3 regions of the Azonexus hydrophilus genome follow, and region 3 is predicted to be linked to each of the others. Evidence: riboswitches for the same ligand, from Rfam matches in the RefSeq annotation. Region 3 holds a riboswitch; each other region holds the start of a gene.
The links. A riboswitch is a leader RNA that binds a small molecule or an ion and turns the genes downstream of it on or off. The one in region 3 is predicted to bind cobalamin.
Positions count from the first base shown of each region.

Region 1: linked by a shared signal. The riboswitch ahead of AADV58_RS02455 (TonB-dependent receptor domain-containing protein) and the one ahead of cobT (nicotinate-nucleotide--dimethylbenzimidazole phosphoribosyltransferase) in region 3 are both predicted to bind cobalamin.
Region 2: linked by a shared signal. The riboswitch ahead of AADV58_RS13375 (ZrgA family zinc uptake protein) and the one ahead of cobT (nicotinate-nucleotide--dimethylbenzimidazole phosphoribosyltransferase) in region 3 are both predicted to bind cobalamin.

Region 1 covers NZ_CP151406.1:501,884-506,642, forward strand. Annotated here, with positions in the region: gene AADV58_RS02445 (ABC transporter ATP-binding protein) at 1-22, opposite strand, end outside; gene AADV58_RS02450 (iron ABC transporter permease) at 19-996, opposite strand; gene AADV58_RS02455 (TonB-dependent receptor domain-containing protein) at 1,000-2,835, opposite strand; cobalamin riboswitch at 2,941-3,146, opposite strand; gene AADV58_RS02460 (hypothetical protein) at 3,261-3,458, shown strand; gene AADV58_RS02465 (cell division protein ZapA) at 3,460-3,786, shown strand; RNA gene ssrS (6S RNA) at 3,811-3,990, shown strand; gene AADV58_RS02475 (sulfite exporter TauE/SafE family protein) at 4,062-4,759, shown strand, end outside.
Region 2 covers NZ_CP151406.1:2,775,898-2,780,656, reverse strand. Annotated here, with positions in the region: gene AADV58_RS13400 (hypothetical protein) at 1-105, opposite strand, end outside; gene AADV58_RS13395 (hypothetical protein) at 89-295, opposite strand; gene hemP (hemin uptake protein HemP) at 561-791, opposite strand; gene rpsD (30S ribosomal protein S4) at 810-1,427, opposite strand; gene AADV58_RS13380 (hypothetical protein) at 1,457-1,723, opposite strand; cobalamin riboswitch at 1,844-2,074, shown strand; gene AADV58_RS13375 (ZrgA family zinc uptake protein) at 2,143-2,664, shown strand; gene AADV58_RS13370 (hypothetical protein) at 2,664-3,125, shown strand; gene AADV58_RS13365 (DUF2149 domain-containing protein) at 3,122-3,424, shown strand; gene cobN (cobaltochelatase subunit CobN) at 3,421-4,759, shown strand, end outside.
Region 3 covers NZ_CP151406.1:178,271-183,029, forward strand. Annotated here, with positions in the region: gene rfaQ (putative lipopolysaccharide heptosyltransferase III) at 1-101, opposite strand, end outside; gene cobC (alpha-ribazole phosphatase family protein) at 112-609, opposite strand; gene AADV58_RS00815 (adenosylcobinamide-GDP ribazoletransferase) at 621-1,382, opposite strand; gene cobT (nicotinate-nucleotide--dimethylbenzimidazole phosphoribosyltransferase) at 1,385-2,428, opposite strand; cobalamin riboswitch at 2,503-2,693, opposite strand; gene cobU (bifunctional adenosylcobinamide kinase/adenosylcobinamide-phosphate guanylyltransferase) at 2,699-3,262, shown strand; gene AADV58_RS00830 (cobyric acid synthase) at 3,237-4,703, opposite strand.

The DNA.
Region 1 (4,759 bases), 320 kb from region 3:
CTTCGAGCAAGGGGGCGCTCATTTCGGTTGCCTCGACAGCAGGAACAGGAAAACCGGCACGCCGATCAGCGCGGTGAGTACGCCGACCGGCAGTTGCAGGGGCGCGATCACCGTGCGGGCGGCGGTATCGGCCAGCACCAGCAGCGAACCGCCGGCGAGTACGGTGGCCGGCAGCAACAGGCGTTGATCGTTGCCGGTGGCGAGTCGGACCAGGTGCGGGACGACCAGACCGACGAAACCGATTGAGCCGGCCGTGGTCACCGAGGCGGCGGTGGCCACCGAAGCCAGCAGATAAACCGTGTAGCGTAGCCGCCCCACCGCCACGCCCAGCGCCTGGGCCTGCATCAGGCCGCGCGACAGCAGGTTGAGTTCGCGGGCGAACGGCATCGCGCAGGCCAGTGCGACCACCAGCGCCAGTGCCGCCGGCCACCAGGTGAAGGTCTGCCCAAGGTCGCCCATCAGCCAGAACAGCATGCCGTGCAGCTTGCCTTCGTCGGCAATCGACAGCATCAGGGCAATCAGCGCGCCGCAGCCGGCGGCGACGATGACGCCGGTGAGCAGCAGGCGGGTCTGCGTCCAGCTACCGTCGCCATGCGCCAGCCCGAAGACCAGGAACATGGCACCGAGCGCGCCGGCAAAGGCGAGTCCGTCGACGGCCAGCAGCGGCAGCCCGATCAGGATGCCGAACATGGCGCCGACGCCGGCCCCGCCCGAGATACCGAGCACGTAAGGATCGGCCAGCGGATTGCGCAGCAGCACCTGCATCAGCGCCCCGGCCAGCGCCAGCAAGCCGCCGCAGGCGAAGCCGGCGAGTGCCCGTGGCAGGCGCAATTGCACGACCATGTCAGCCGCCCCGTCGCCGTGCCCGAACAACGCGGCGACGATGTCGGGCAGCGGCACCTTGAGGCTGCCCGCCGACAGGGCCAAGGCGAAACTCGCCAGCGCCAGCAGGCTGAGCGCGGAGAGAATCAGGAAGGCACGGCGGCGGGTGGGCATGGATTATTTCGGACTGTAGCGGATGCCGATGAAGGCGTTGCGCCCCGGGGTGGCGTAGGTGTTGACGAGTATATAGTCCCGGTCAAAGAGGTTGTTGACGCGGGCAAATACGCTCCAGGCCGGGGCAAAGCGGTAGGCGGCGTAGAGGTTGACCAGTGTATAGCTGCCCATATCCACTTTCGGGCCGGTGGACGGATACTCATGACGTTTGCCAGTGAACTGGAATTCGGTTCGCCAGTTCCATGGACCAATCTCCTGCCCAGCTGAAGCGTTGGCCGAATGCCGGGCGCGCCTGGGCAATTGCCTGCTGTTCTTCTGGTCTTTTGCGTCTAGCCAGTCGTAATTGAAGGCCAGATCGAAGCCGCGCAGTCTGCCTTGCCAGTTCAAAGTGGCGCCTTCAATTCTGGCGGTGTCGATATTGGTCGGGGTGGTGACTGCGCCGACCTGGGTCCAGGAGATCATGTCCTTGATGTGGTTGAGATACCAGGTCAGTGACAGAGCGTGATTTCCGGCTTCATGGTGAATCGTTATTTCGCGGTTTACTGCTGATTCTGGACGTACGTCCGGGTTCCCGATGTAGCCGCTTTTCAGGGGGTAATAGAGATCGTTGAACGTAGGCGCTTTGAACGCCGTGCCAATACTGGCACTGGCTCGCCAATTGGGCGTTAGACGATAGCCATAAGCAAGGGAGCCGGTGGTCTTGTCACCGAAAAGCGAGTCGTCATCATGGCGAATGCTTCCCTGCAGGCGATGTTGGCCAAAGCCGCGGTTCCAGCCCAGTTGAACGGAATCGTTTTGGCGTGTTTTTTCCGCGTAGTTGTCCGACGTCGTGATGGATTGTCGCGTGCTTTCCAGTCCGACCAGAAGATTGCCCCAGCGAGTATTCAGGTCGTGTTGCCACGAATACAGATTCTGATCGGTGTTGAACCGGCTATCGAACAAACCGTTACGCAGGTTGTCGGAATAATCGTTGCTGCGCCCGAATGTGAGTGTGCTGTTCCAGTTCGGGTTGATCTTGTTTTTCAATACCAAGGAGCCGTTGCCGTTCCGGGTCTTGCTCACCCAGTCGTTGGTAGCGCCACTGCCGTCATAACGGCTCATTCCGTCCGCATGAAGTGCCGACAGCAGCACTTCATGGCCCGGAGCGAAGGTATAACCCAGACGCGCCGATGCCGCGAGGTTGTGAAAACCATCCTTGTCCGGGTTGGCTGTAGTTGTCCAGGGGCGACTGTTGAAGCCCTTGGTGCTCTCGTGAGACACGGTTGCGCCATAGTTCCAGCCATTCTGTTTGCCAGACATGCTCACACTGCCATTTTGCGTACCGTAGTTACCGGCACCGGCTTCGGCGGAGAAATGAAAGGTTTCTTCGCTGCGTCGGGTGAAGATCTGGACCACGCCGCCGATGGCGTCACTGCCGTACATTGCGGAGGCTGGACCGCGGATGATCTCGATGCGTTCAATCTGCGCAACGGGAATGCGAGACCAGGAAACGTTCCCGTTAGTTGCCGAGCCCATTCGCATGCCATCGACAAGAAGCAGGGCGTGTTTGCCGTTAGTGCCTCGGATGAGCAGCGATGATTCGGCGCCCCAGCTGCCGTTGGCAACGATCTGTATGCCCGGCTGGGCAGCCAGGATCTGTTCGAGATTGGTGTGGCCGGCGGCTTCAATCTCGTTGCGCTCGATCACGCTGACATCGGTCAACACTTCGCTGACCCGCATCGGCTGGCGTGTCGCGGTGACCACCATGGTGTCGAGGCTGGCAAGCTGCTCCGTGGCCTGCAGTGGTTGGCAAAAAGCGAGCGGTAACAATACCGCCAGCGGCTTCAAACGTGAGTTCATGGATTTCCCCTTTCCGGCAGGCGTCCCCGCATGCCGGAATGCATTGACAAGGAAGTGCGCAGGGGAGAGGGCTGGTCAGGAACCGGCACCACCACCCCGTGGTACTTCCGCTAGGTGTGCAAGGCCGGTATCCGGGCTCACAAGTCTTGACGTATCGCCTTCCCAGGTTTCCCCAGTGGCTTCGTGATACGCCCGCACTTGCTTACCGTTGCGGGGGCAGCAGCGGCTTGGTCTCGTTGGAGACGCACCGCTTTCCCGTTTAACTGCGCTTGGTGAAAACCGCGCGCAGCACCTGACACGGCGCGCATTCTAGCGCGCCTGGCCGGGAGATGCGAATGCCAATGGCGTCGACAGCCGATAAAACACTTTGAAAATAGCTGCTTAGTCCTTGACCGGGCAGCATTTGTCCCTCTATAGTGCGCGCCATGAATAGCGAATTCGAAGCGCTCGAAGCCAAGATCGATCAGGTCGTCGCCCTGGTGCACCAGTTGCGTGCCGAGAACGAAGTCCTGAAGAACCAGATAGCCACGGCCGAGGCCGAGCGTCTGCACTTGCGCTCGACGATGACGGCTGCCCGCGAGCGGCTGGAAGGCCTGATGGACAAGCTGCCCGAGGATGCCTGAGATGAGTGCCGAGCAGAATTTCCTCGACGTCAAGATCATGGGCCGCGAATACCGCGTTGCCTGCCGGCCGGAGGAGCGCGATGCGCTGCTGGCAGCGGTTGATCTGGTCGACAACAAGATGCGCGAAATCGCCCAGAAGACCAAGAGCACCATCGCCGAACGCGTGGCGGTGATGGCCGCGCTGAACATCGCCCACGAACGCCTGGCGGCGCCGGCTGGCGAGGCTGCCGAAGAAGCGCTTGCGTCGACCGACACGAAGCGTAGAATCGAAGACATGGGAGCACGGCTCGATGCCGTGCTGGCACCCCAGCAGCAACTGGATCTCTGAGTCGCTGCGGGATTGCCCGCCGAGTGTTCCCTGCGGTGTTTGTTAAGGCCATATATTCCTTGAACCAATGCTGATTGGCATCGGTTGCGGACCAAGACTCCGCTGTTGTGCGCGTTCTTCGTCGAATGTGCCTGATGCGGAAGGAAAGCAGCCACTCTGAACCCAGGTTCAGGATGCCGGCCTGACGGCACTCGCGGGGACTTTTACCAAACAGGTGGCAGCTTCTGCCACCTGTTTTCATTTTTGGTTGTCAGCTTCAACGAATATCTCCGATCATGACGATTTGGTGGCTAACGTATCCCTTGCTGGGCATTTTTGGTGGTTTTGTCGCCGGTTTGTTTGGTGTCGGTGGCGGTCTGACGCTGGTGCCCTTCATGTACATGTTGTTTGTTGCCCAGAGCTTTCCAACCGACCATGTCATGCACTTGGCCCTGGGTACTTCGATGGCGACGATCGTGTTTACATCGATTTCCAGCATGCGCGCCCACCATGCGCACGGAGCAGTGCGTTGGGATATTGTCCGGACCATGGCGCCGGGTTTGGTGCTTGGTACCTTTGGCGGTTCGCTGGTTGCAGGCCAGGTACCGACCGGGCCAATGACTGCGATTTTTGTCGTCATCGTCTATTACGCGTCGTTGCAGATGATGCTCGATTTCAAACCGCACGCCCATCGTCAGATGCCAGGCAACCTGGGGCGTTTCGTCGCTGGCGGTGTGATCGGCGTAATTTCCAGCCTGGTCGCGGCCGGTGGCGGTTTTCTGTCGGTACCGTTCATGCTGTTCTGCAATGTGGCGATCCACAATGCCGTCGGTACATCGTCGGCGCTCGGCTTCCCGATCGCTGTTGCCGGTGCTGTTGGTTATATCGTCGCTGGCTGGAGCGATAGCGGACTGCCGGCCTATTCCTTCGGCTATGTCTACCTGCCGGCCTTCATCGGCATCGTTGCGATGAGCATCCTGATGGCGCCGGTCGG
Region 2 (4,759 bases), 830 kb from region 3:
TTTCTGCAAGGCGCGGCGCAGGGCGGCGTTTTCCCTTTCCAGGGCGCTCTGCGGCTCGGCAGGTTCCTTTTCGAGGATGGCGCGGTTTTCAAGCGGGGCAAGCATGGTGTAACTCCTGACGCTGACCCAGGCGTTGGCTGGCGCGTTCGCACAATTCACGGGTTTCATGATCAATGTCCTGATCGCACAGATGCTCAAGCAGTCGTGCCGCGTGCAGCGCGGATTGACGACACCCGGTCTCTTCGTGGATCAGGACCAGGCTGAGGGTGGCGGCCCAGATGTCGCTTTTCGGCATGGTTTTCTCCTCAGAAACTGGCGCCGGCCAGCATCAGCCAGAGCAGGGTGGCGGCGATACCGGTATGGATCAACAGGCTGTTCATGTGGCGCCTCGCGTGAGTGAGAATGGTTCTTAATATACGTGAATAGCGAATTTAGTCAAACAAGAATTGTTTCGTTTTGTGACAATGCTATATTTTCGGGTGGAGGGCGCCGGCGTGTGATCGGCGCCCTCCGGAGGAGCAGGCGGGGTCAGCGACCTGCTCCGGCTTGCTCGGTGGGGCTTACTTGGTCAGGATCAGCTTGCCCTGGCGGGTGATGCGCAGGCGGTACTCGCTGCCGCTGTGGCGGATGCAGATTTCGTTGCATTCGCCAAACAGGGCTTTGCTGGCGATGCACTGGACTGCGCAGCTTGCGGCCCGGGCGGCGGCTTGTTCGGGCTTGAGACGCAAGGTCGGGCGCGGACCGTTGGCATGCAGGAAAGGAATGCGCAGAGTCTGTTTGCTCGGTTCCATGATGGGCTCCTCGAGGGATTACATCCGGGTGGCGTAGTACTCGACCACACGCTGCAGGTCGAGTGGGAAGGGCGCCGCGTCGCCGTCGGGCAGGTGGGTCAGGCGGGCGCAGGTCGTCGCGTCATCGAAGGTGATCCATTGTGGGCGCTCCAGCGCCGGCTCTTCCAGCGTAGCCCTTACCAGATCGATCTTACGTCCGGCCTCGGTCGGGCCGAAGGCGTCGCCGATGCGCAGGCGGATCGAAGGAATGGTCACGCGCTTGCCGTTGAGCTGGAAATGACCGTGGCTGACCAGTTGGCGCGCGGCCGGAATGGTCGGCGCGAAACCCGCGCGGAAGACCATGTTGTCGAGCCGACGTTCGAGCAGTTCGACCAGCTTGTTGCCGGTAGCACCACGATCCTTCTTGGCATCGGCAACGGCGCGGCGCAGCTGGCGTTCGCTCAGGCCGTAGTTGTAGCGCAGCTTTTGTTTTTCCATCAGTTGCAGGCCGAATTCGGACTTGCGCGAGGTGACTTTGCGGGCGCCGTGCTGGCCGGGCGGCTGGTTGCGTTCCTGCATCGATTTGCGTGACAGCCCCGGCAGATCGACGCCGAGGGCGCGCAGGACTTTGAGGCGGGGGCCGGTATAACGGGACATGATTACTCTCTCTCGTACTGTGATTGATGTCAGTGGGTCTGGCAGCCGGGGTGGGCCAGCGGGTAGCAGTCGACCGGAACCGAAGCGGGGTGGCAGTGCACCGCCTCCCAGCCGCCGAGGACTTCCTGCAGCGTGCTCTTCAGGTAGGGATTGAGGTCGGCGCTGTCGGCCACGCTGCGCAGATGAGTGCGCAAGGCTTCGGTCTTGTGGAAGGTGGCGCCGCGCAGGGCTGACGAGGACAACAGGTGGATGACGGCAGCCAGCCTGAGTTCGAGGGGCATGTCGGCGTGTTCCATGAGGGGCGCTCCAGTCGGTTCGGGGAAACTGGCTGGCTGGCCGGAAACGCGGCTTGCTGGCTACTGAATGAGAATTATTGTTAATAATTCATTTGGCGTCAAGTGTCTTTTGGCAGGCTGTGCTAACATCCGCCCGTTGGTGCTCGCGCATGCCTCGGCAGGCGCGGTTAAACGGGAAGCTGGGAGATTGGCCGTCAGGCAGATCCAACCAGCGCTGCCCCCGCAACGGTAAGTGGATGGACGTCCGCGTCCAGCTTTCACCTTGCAGCCACTGGCGATGCAACGCATCCCGGGAAGGCGGTGAAGGCAAGATCCACCAGCCCGGATACCGGCCAACAGGGTGGTCCGCGCATGCGCCGGGCCGTAATGCCTGATGTCGACGGGGAGGTCGGCAGGGCGTCATTCCGGAACTTCTTCCCATGTCAAAAATCCCTACGCGTGTGGCGGCGTGCGCCCTGTTCACGGCGGCTGCCTGTTTTTCCCCGCTTGCTCTGGCTCACGGCAACCACACCCACGGTCACGGCAATGTCCAGGTCAGTGTTGACGGCACGGCGCTGACAGTGCGCCTCGATGTGCCGCTGGAAGCCTATCTCGGCTACGACTATCCGCCCCGCAACGAAAAACAGCAGCAGGTCTGGCAGGCCTTCGTCGAACGTGTCGCCGACCCGCTGCGCTTTGTCGAGCCGCCGGCCGAAGCCCAGTGCAAGCTGAGTGGCAGTCGCACCGAACCGGCGCTGGGCGAAGTCGATCCCAAGGTCGATATTGCCAACCTGGTGCACGAAATCCGCTTCGAATGCGCCCAGCCCGAAGCGCTCAAGTCGCTAAGCTTCAGTGCTTTCCGCGACCACCCGGGGCTCAAGCAGTTGCGGGTCCGCCTGGAGAGCGCTGGCGCGAAAAAGACCCAGACCATCCGTCCGCGTTTCCCGGCGCTGGTGTTCTGATGCTGGAGGCCGGCTTTACCCAACTCACCCAGTTGCTGCTGACGCCGATTCTCTGGCTGCTGGCGGCGGCGCTGGTCTACGCCCTGTGGATGAGCGGTGCCGTGCTGGTCGAAGCCTGGCAGCGGCGTTCGCCGGCCTTCCGCAGTCTGCCTGACGCACCGGAACTGGCGTTCGACGAGATCGAGCTGATCGTCCTGCGCCGGCTTGAGCCGCTCCGCCTGCTCAGCCGGGTGACGCCGATGCTCGGCCTGATCGCCACCATGATCCCGCTCGGCCCGGCCCTGCACGGCGTTGCCAGCGGCAACGGCAGCGCTGCGCTGGCGGTGTTCAGCGACGCCTTTGCCGGCGTCGTGCTGGCGCTGACGGCGGCGGCCATCGGCCTGGTCCTGTATTCCCTGCGCCGTCGCTGGCTGCTCGGCGAACTGCTGGCCATTCGCAAGCGCCGGGAGGGCCTGGCGTGAGCCTCAAGCATTTCAACATCCTGGAAGAGGATGACGACGACCCGATGCTGTCGTCGATCAACCTGGTCGATGTCTTTCTCGTTCTGGTCGTCGCCCTGCTGGCGGCGGTCAATCTGTCGTCGGCTGGTGATCCGGGGGCGCCGGTGGAACTGGCGATTCCGGAAAACGGCCAGGAAATCCGCTACCAGGGCACCGGCGACAGCGGCGAAGGTGAGGGCGTGCGGGCCGGCGTTGCCTACCGCTTGCGCGACGGCAGCATCATCTACGTTCCGGAAGACGGCCCGGCCGCCAAGCCATGATGCGCTGGCTGGGATGGCTGCTGCTCGTCTGCCTGGCGGGTGCCGCGCAGGCGCGCGAACTGTTGTGGGTGACTGCCGACATCACGCCCAAGGCCCGCACCGCCCTGGTCGAACGCCTGGCGCAGGCGAATGGCTGGCGGTTCCGGCATTTCGATACGCCGCTGACCCTGCCGGAGAGCGAACGCCCGGCGCAGCGCCAGCGCCTGCTGGCGGCGGCCGGCAGTGCCGACATGCTGTGGGTCGATGCGCCGCATGCGATGCCGCAGGCACTGCTGGCCGACTTGCTGCCGCCTGGGGCGGTCAAGGTGCCGGTGGTCTGGATTGGCCCCGAGTCGGTTGCCGCGTCTGATCGGCTGGCCGATTACCTGCGCCATGGCGGCGAAGGCAACATCCGCGCCGCGCTGACCCTGGCCACCCGCCGTCTCGCCGGCATGAGCGAAGCGCAAGCTGCGGCTGACCTGCCGGCGCCGCGCCCCTGGCCGCGCCAGGGGCTCTACCATCCGGACGCACCGGACTTCCTGGCCGACGTCGACGCCCTGCAAGCCTGGCGTCGCGATCCGCGACCGGCAGTGGCGGTGCTCGTCCATCGCCATCATTTCGTCAATGGCGAAACAGCCTGGCTCGACGCCTGGTTGCGCCGCTTCGACGCGCACGGGCTGGCAGCCTATGCGGTCTTCGGTCAGCAACTCGATGCCGGTGGCCTGCGCCAGTTGCTGGTGGCGCGTGCGGACCGCCGCGACAGCGGCCCGGAAACGGCGCACCCGGCCTTACTGGTGCTGCACCAGCTGGTGTCGAAAGGCGCCGACCTGCAGACCCTGCTGGCGCGCTGGCAAGTGCCGCTGCTGTCGGCCTTGCCCTATCGCCATGGCGATACCGCCGCCTGGCAGAACGATGCGACCGGCCTGCGTCTGGCCGACACGCCCTTTTACCTGTTCCAGCCGGAGGCGGCAGGCGCCATTGATCCGCTGATCGTTGCCGCCCATCCCGACGATCAACGGCCGGTCGAACTGATCGAGCGCCAGGCCGATGCGCTGATCGCCCGCGCCGCGCGGCAGGTCGCGCTGCAGCGCAAGCCGCCGGCGGAGAAAAAGCTGGCGCTGATGGTGTACAACTATCCGGCCGGCGGCAGCAATTTCGGCGCCTCCTTCCTCAATGTGCCGCGCAGCCTGGAAAACGTCACCGCCGCGCTGGTGCACGCCGGCTACCGCACGCAATCCTTGCCCGAAGCGGCCTGGGTGGCGAACCTGCAACCCTTGCTGAGTGCCTACTATCCCGACGCCGACCTGCGCGCCCTGCTCGCCGCCGACCAGGCCGAGGCCCTGCCACTGGCTACCT
Region 3 (4,759 bases):
GAAGACAACAACACATCGCCGTGATGGCGCAGCTTGATGACCAGTACACGCTTCACCTCCCGCAAGGGGATAGCATCGCGCAGGGGATTAAATTCATTCATGGCCGGCATTCTACTGGTTCCATTCGATGACCGTACATGAAGCGTAGGGAAGGTCCCGGGTCAGCCAAGATGCAAGCTCACCGCCATCCTGCGCCGCCAGCAGCAAGCGTATCACCCCCGCATGGGTGACCAGCACGGCTGCCGGCAGCGTCAATGTCGAAAGAAATTCCAGCACGCGTGCCCGCACCATCAGCGGCGACTCTCCACCAGGCGGAGCATAGTTCTCTACATCGGCGGCCCAGGCATCGAGTTCGGCACGCGATACCTCATCCCATGGCACGCCCTCCCAGCGACCGAAGTCCATCTCCTGCAAGCGTGCATCGAATAACGGCGCCGGATGCAAGGCTTCAGCCAAGGCCCGGCAACGCTGCAAGGGGCTGCTCCACACCGGCAGCCCGGCAGGCAATTCGCTACGCAGACGGGCAGCGGCAACATCGACCTGCCTGGCCGGAATATCAAGCCGACCGTAGCAAATGCCCGGCGCAATCTCGGGCTCGGGATGGCGCACCAGGTACAGCGTCAGCGCGGCCATTGCGCGAGCAGCCCGAGGTAGAAGGCGATTTCGGCAAGCTGCTGGGTGGCACCCAGGCAGTCGCCGGTATAACCGCCCAGCCAGCGGCGGAACTTGGCCGCCAGCCAGGCCGTCGCCAGCAACGCGAACAGCAGCCCGACCACTGCCTGTTGCCAGGGCAGCCAGAGTAGCGGCGCCAGCGCGAATGCCAGGGCGAACAGCAATGCCCCCGGCGCCAGCCGCTGGGCCAGCGGCCTGGCTTTGGACTGCGCGTCGTCGCGCGCGTAGTCCATGCTCGCCAGCAGCAGCGTCGCACAGCCGCGCGACCCGGCATGACCGGCGAGCAGCGCCGCCGGCACCAGTGCCGGATCGAGCGCCGCGAGCAGCACGAACTTGCCGGTCAGCCCCAGCCACAGCGCAACCACGCCGTAACTGCCGACCCGCGAATCCTTCATGATCGCCAGGATGCGCGACTTGTCCCAGCCGCCGCCAAGACCGTCGGCGGTGTCGGACAGGCCGTCCTCGTGGAAGGCGCCGGTGGCGTACAGCGTTGCCGCCATCGCCAGCAGCACGGCGACCGGCTGCGGCCAGAACTGCAGCGCGGCCAGGTAGACCAGCGCGGCAATGCCGCCGACAACCAGGCCGACCGCCGGAAACCAGCGCGCCGAGTGGTTCAGCGCTTCAGCCGAATGGCCGACCCAGACAGGCACCGGCAGCCGCGTGAAGAAACGGACGGCGCCGAGGAAGTAGTCGAGCTCGCGGCGCAACATGGCTAGCCGGCGACGCCGGCCGACTCGAAGCTGGCCATCTCGTTGAGGAAGGCGACTGCCGCCTGGGCCAGCGGGAAAGCCAGCGCGGCGCCGGTCCCCTCACCCAGGCGCAGGCCCAGGTCGAGCAGCGGTTCGGCGCGCAGCGCCTGCAACTGCGCACGGTGGCCGGGCTCGGCCGAACGGTGGCAGAAGACGCAGTAGTCAAGCAAGGCCGGTTCCAGGCGCGCGGCGACCAACGCCGCAGAACCGACGATGAAGCCGTCGATGAGCAGCACCATCTTCGCTTCCGCCGCCGCCAGCATAGCGCCGACCATGGTCGCGATCTCGAACCCGCCGAACTCCGCGAGCACGGCAAAGGCGTCGTCGCCGCCGCCAGCGACGCGATAACGGGTCAGCGCCTGCTCCAGCAGCGCCTGCTTGCGCGCCAGCCCGGCGTCGTCGAGACCGGTGCCGCGCCCGACGCAATCAGCCAGCGGCACGCCGGTCAGGCAGTGGGTGATCAAGGACGCCGAGGCGGTGTTGCCGATGCCCATTTCGCCGAAACCGACCACCTTGCAGCCGGCTGCCGCCAGGCCGAAGACCACGCCGGCGCCCTGCTCGATGGCCTGCGCGCACTGCGCCGCCGTCATCGCCGGGGATTCCAGGTAATTGGCCGTGCCCGGCGCCACCTTGAGATCGATCAGGCCTTCACGCGGACCGCCGAAATCATGGGCGACCCCGGCATCGACCACCGACAGGCCGAGACCGTTCTGCCGGCAGAAAACATTGATTGCCGCGCCGCCGGCGAGGAAGTTCTCGACCATCTGCCAGGTCACGTCCTGCGGATAGGCCGAGACGCCGGCCTTGGCCGCGCCGTGATCGCCGGCGAAGACCAGCATCTGCGGCCGGTCGAGCGACGGCGTCAGCGTCTGCTGGATCAGGCCGATGCGCACCGCCAGCGCCTCCAGCTGGCCGAGCGAGCCGGGCGGCTTGGTCTTGCGGTCGACCTTGTGCTTGAGCGAATTTTCCATGCCCCGGTCCGGGGCGGTGATTGCGAACGAATGCATCCGATTCTCCAAAAGCGAAAGGGCCTCGCGACGACGTTTGGCCAACGCAGTCGCGAAGCCCTTGTCCACAGGCTTCAAAATGAAGATGTCCGACAGGTCTTCTGGCTTCCGGATCGTCCGATCCGCTGCGCCTTCCCGGCAGGTCTGTTTCCCTGCGTAGTGGCATCGTGCAGCGGCCGTCCCCGGTTACAGCGGCGGGCCCGCCCCGGAATAGAGTTGTCTCGCACCGGGTTCCGTTTTGTCGAACGCGCTGATTATACAATGGTGGCCATGAATGAACTGATCCTCGGCGGCGCCCGTTCGGGCAAGAGCCGCCATGCCGAGCAACGCGCTCTCGAATCCGGCCTCCGGGTCGTCTATGTCGCCACCGCCGAATCGCGCGACGGCGAGATGGCGCGCCGCATCGCCCACCACCGTGAACGCCGCCCGGCCGACTGGGGCTGCGTCGAGGAGCCGTTGCACCTGTCCGCCCGCCTGCGCGAACTGGCGGCGCCCGACACCTGCCTCCTGGTCGACTGCCTGACGCTGTGGCTCTCCAATCTGCTTTTCGCCGGCCGCGCTGCCGCCCAGGCCGAAGCCGGCGAGGCCGTCGACTGCCCGTTGTTCGCCGGTGAAACGGCGGCGCTGATCGAGACGCTGCCGCAACTACCCGGCCGCATCATCCTGGTCTCCAACGAGGTCGGCTGGGGCATCGTGCCGATGCACCCGGTTTCGCGGCTGTTCGCCGATGAACAGGGGCGGCTCAACCAGCGCGTCGCGGCAGTCTGCGATCAGGTGACGCTGGTCGCCGCCGGCCTGCCGCTGACGCTCAAGGCAGCGCCAGCCAGGGCCTGAGCTTTTCCCAGGCGAGCGCCGCCTCGACCGAATCGGCCAGGCGGTCGAGATCGGCTTCGCGGCGGGCGGCAAAGTCGACGTGATCGACCTCGCCGGCACCGGCCCAGCGCAACAATGCAGCCAAGGCCTCGGGATGGTCGAAAACGCCGTGGCAGTAAGTACCGAGAACTTGATCGTCGGCCGAGATAGCACCATCGGCACGGCCGTCGGCCAGCTGTACGGCAGCCCACGTCAAGCCATCGCCCTGGGTGACGCCGAGGTGGATTTCGTAGCCGGTCATCACCGGCCGGCCTTCGAGATGCAAGTGGCCGCTCACATTGCGCAGCTGCTTCTCCGTTTCCAGCGTCGTGTCCACCGCCAGGAAGCCAAGGCCGGGCGTCGTTCCCGGCTTGCCTTCGAGACCGAGCGGATCGGCGATGCTGCGGCCGAGCATCTGGTAGCCACCGCACAGGCCGATCACCTTGCCGCCGTAGCGCAGGTGGCGGGCGATGGCGCGGTCGTGGCCATGGACGCGCAGCCAGTCGAGGTCGGCGCGCACCGCCTTGGAACCGGGCAGGACGATCAGATCGGCCGGCGGCAAAGCTTCGCCCGGCGCGATCCAGCGGAAATCGACCTGCGGGTGCAGGCGCAGTGGATCGAGGTCGTTATGGTTGGAAGTACGCGGGTAGGCCGGCGCGACGACGCGGATTTTTGCTGTTTTCTTGCCGTCGACCGTGGATGTCGCGATTGCGTCCTCGGCGTCGAGCATCAAGCCGTGCAGGTAGGGCAGCACGCCGAGCACCGGCTTGCCGGTGCGCTGCTCCAGCCAGGCCAGACCGGGTTCGAGCAACGCGATGTCACCACGGAAACGGTTGATGACGAAGCCGACGACGCGCGCCTGCTCGGACGCCGACAGCAGCTCCAGCGTGCCGACCAGATGGGCGAAGACGCCGCCGCGGTCGATGTCGGCGACGATGATCACCGGGCAATCGACCGCTTCGGCGAAGCCCATGTTGGCGATGTCGCGGTCACGCAGGTTGATCTCGGCCGGCGAACCGGCGCCCTCGACCAGCACGCAATCGTATTGCGCGGTCAGCCGGCCCCAGGATTCGAGCACCGCGCCCATCGCCCGCGGCTTGTAGTCGTGGTAGGCCTTGGCGTCGAGGTCGGTGGCGACCTTGCCGTGGATGATCACCTGCGCCTTGCGGTCGGTGGTCGGCTTCAACAGCACCGGGTTGAAATCGGTATGCGCTTCGAGACCGCAGGCCAGCGCCTGCAACGCCTGCGCCCGGCCGATCTCGCCACCGTCGACGGTAACCGCCGAATTGAGCGCCATGTTCTGCGGTTTGAACGGCGCCACGCGTACCCCACGCCGCTTCAGAATCCGGCACAGCGCCGCGACCAGCGTCGATTTGCCGGCGTCGGACGTCGTTCCCTGGACCATCAGCGCGTTGCCTATCATGCGTGCAAACCCGTGAAAAAAGGCCGTAATTATGGCACCATCGCTGCCTTCCGATG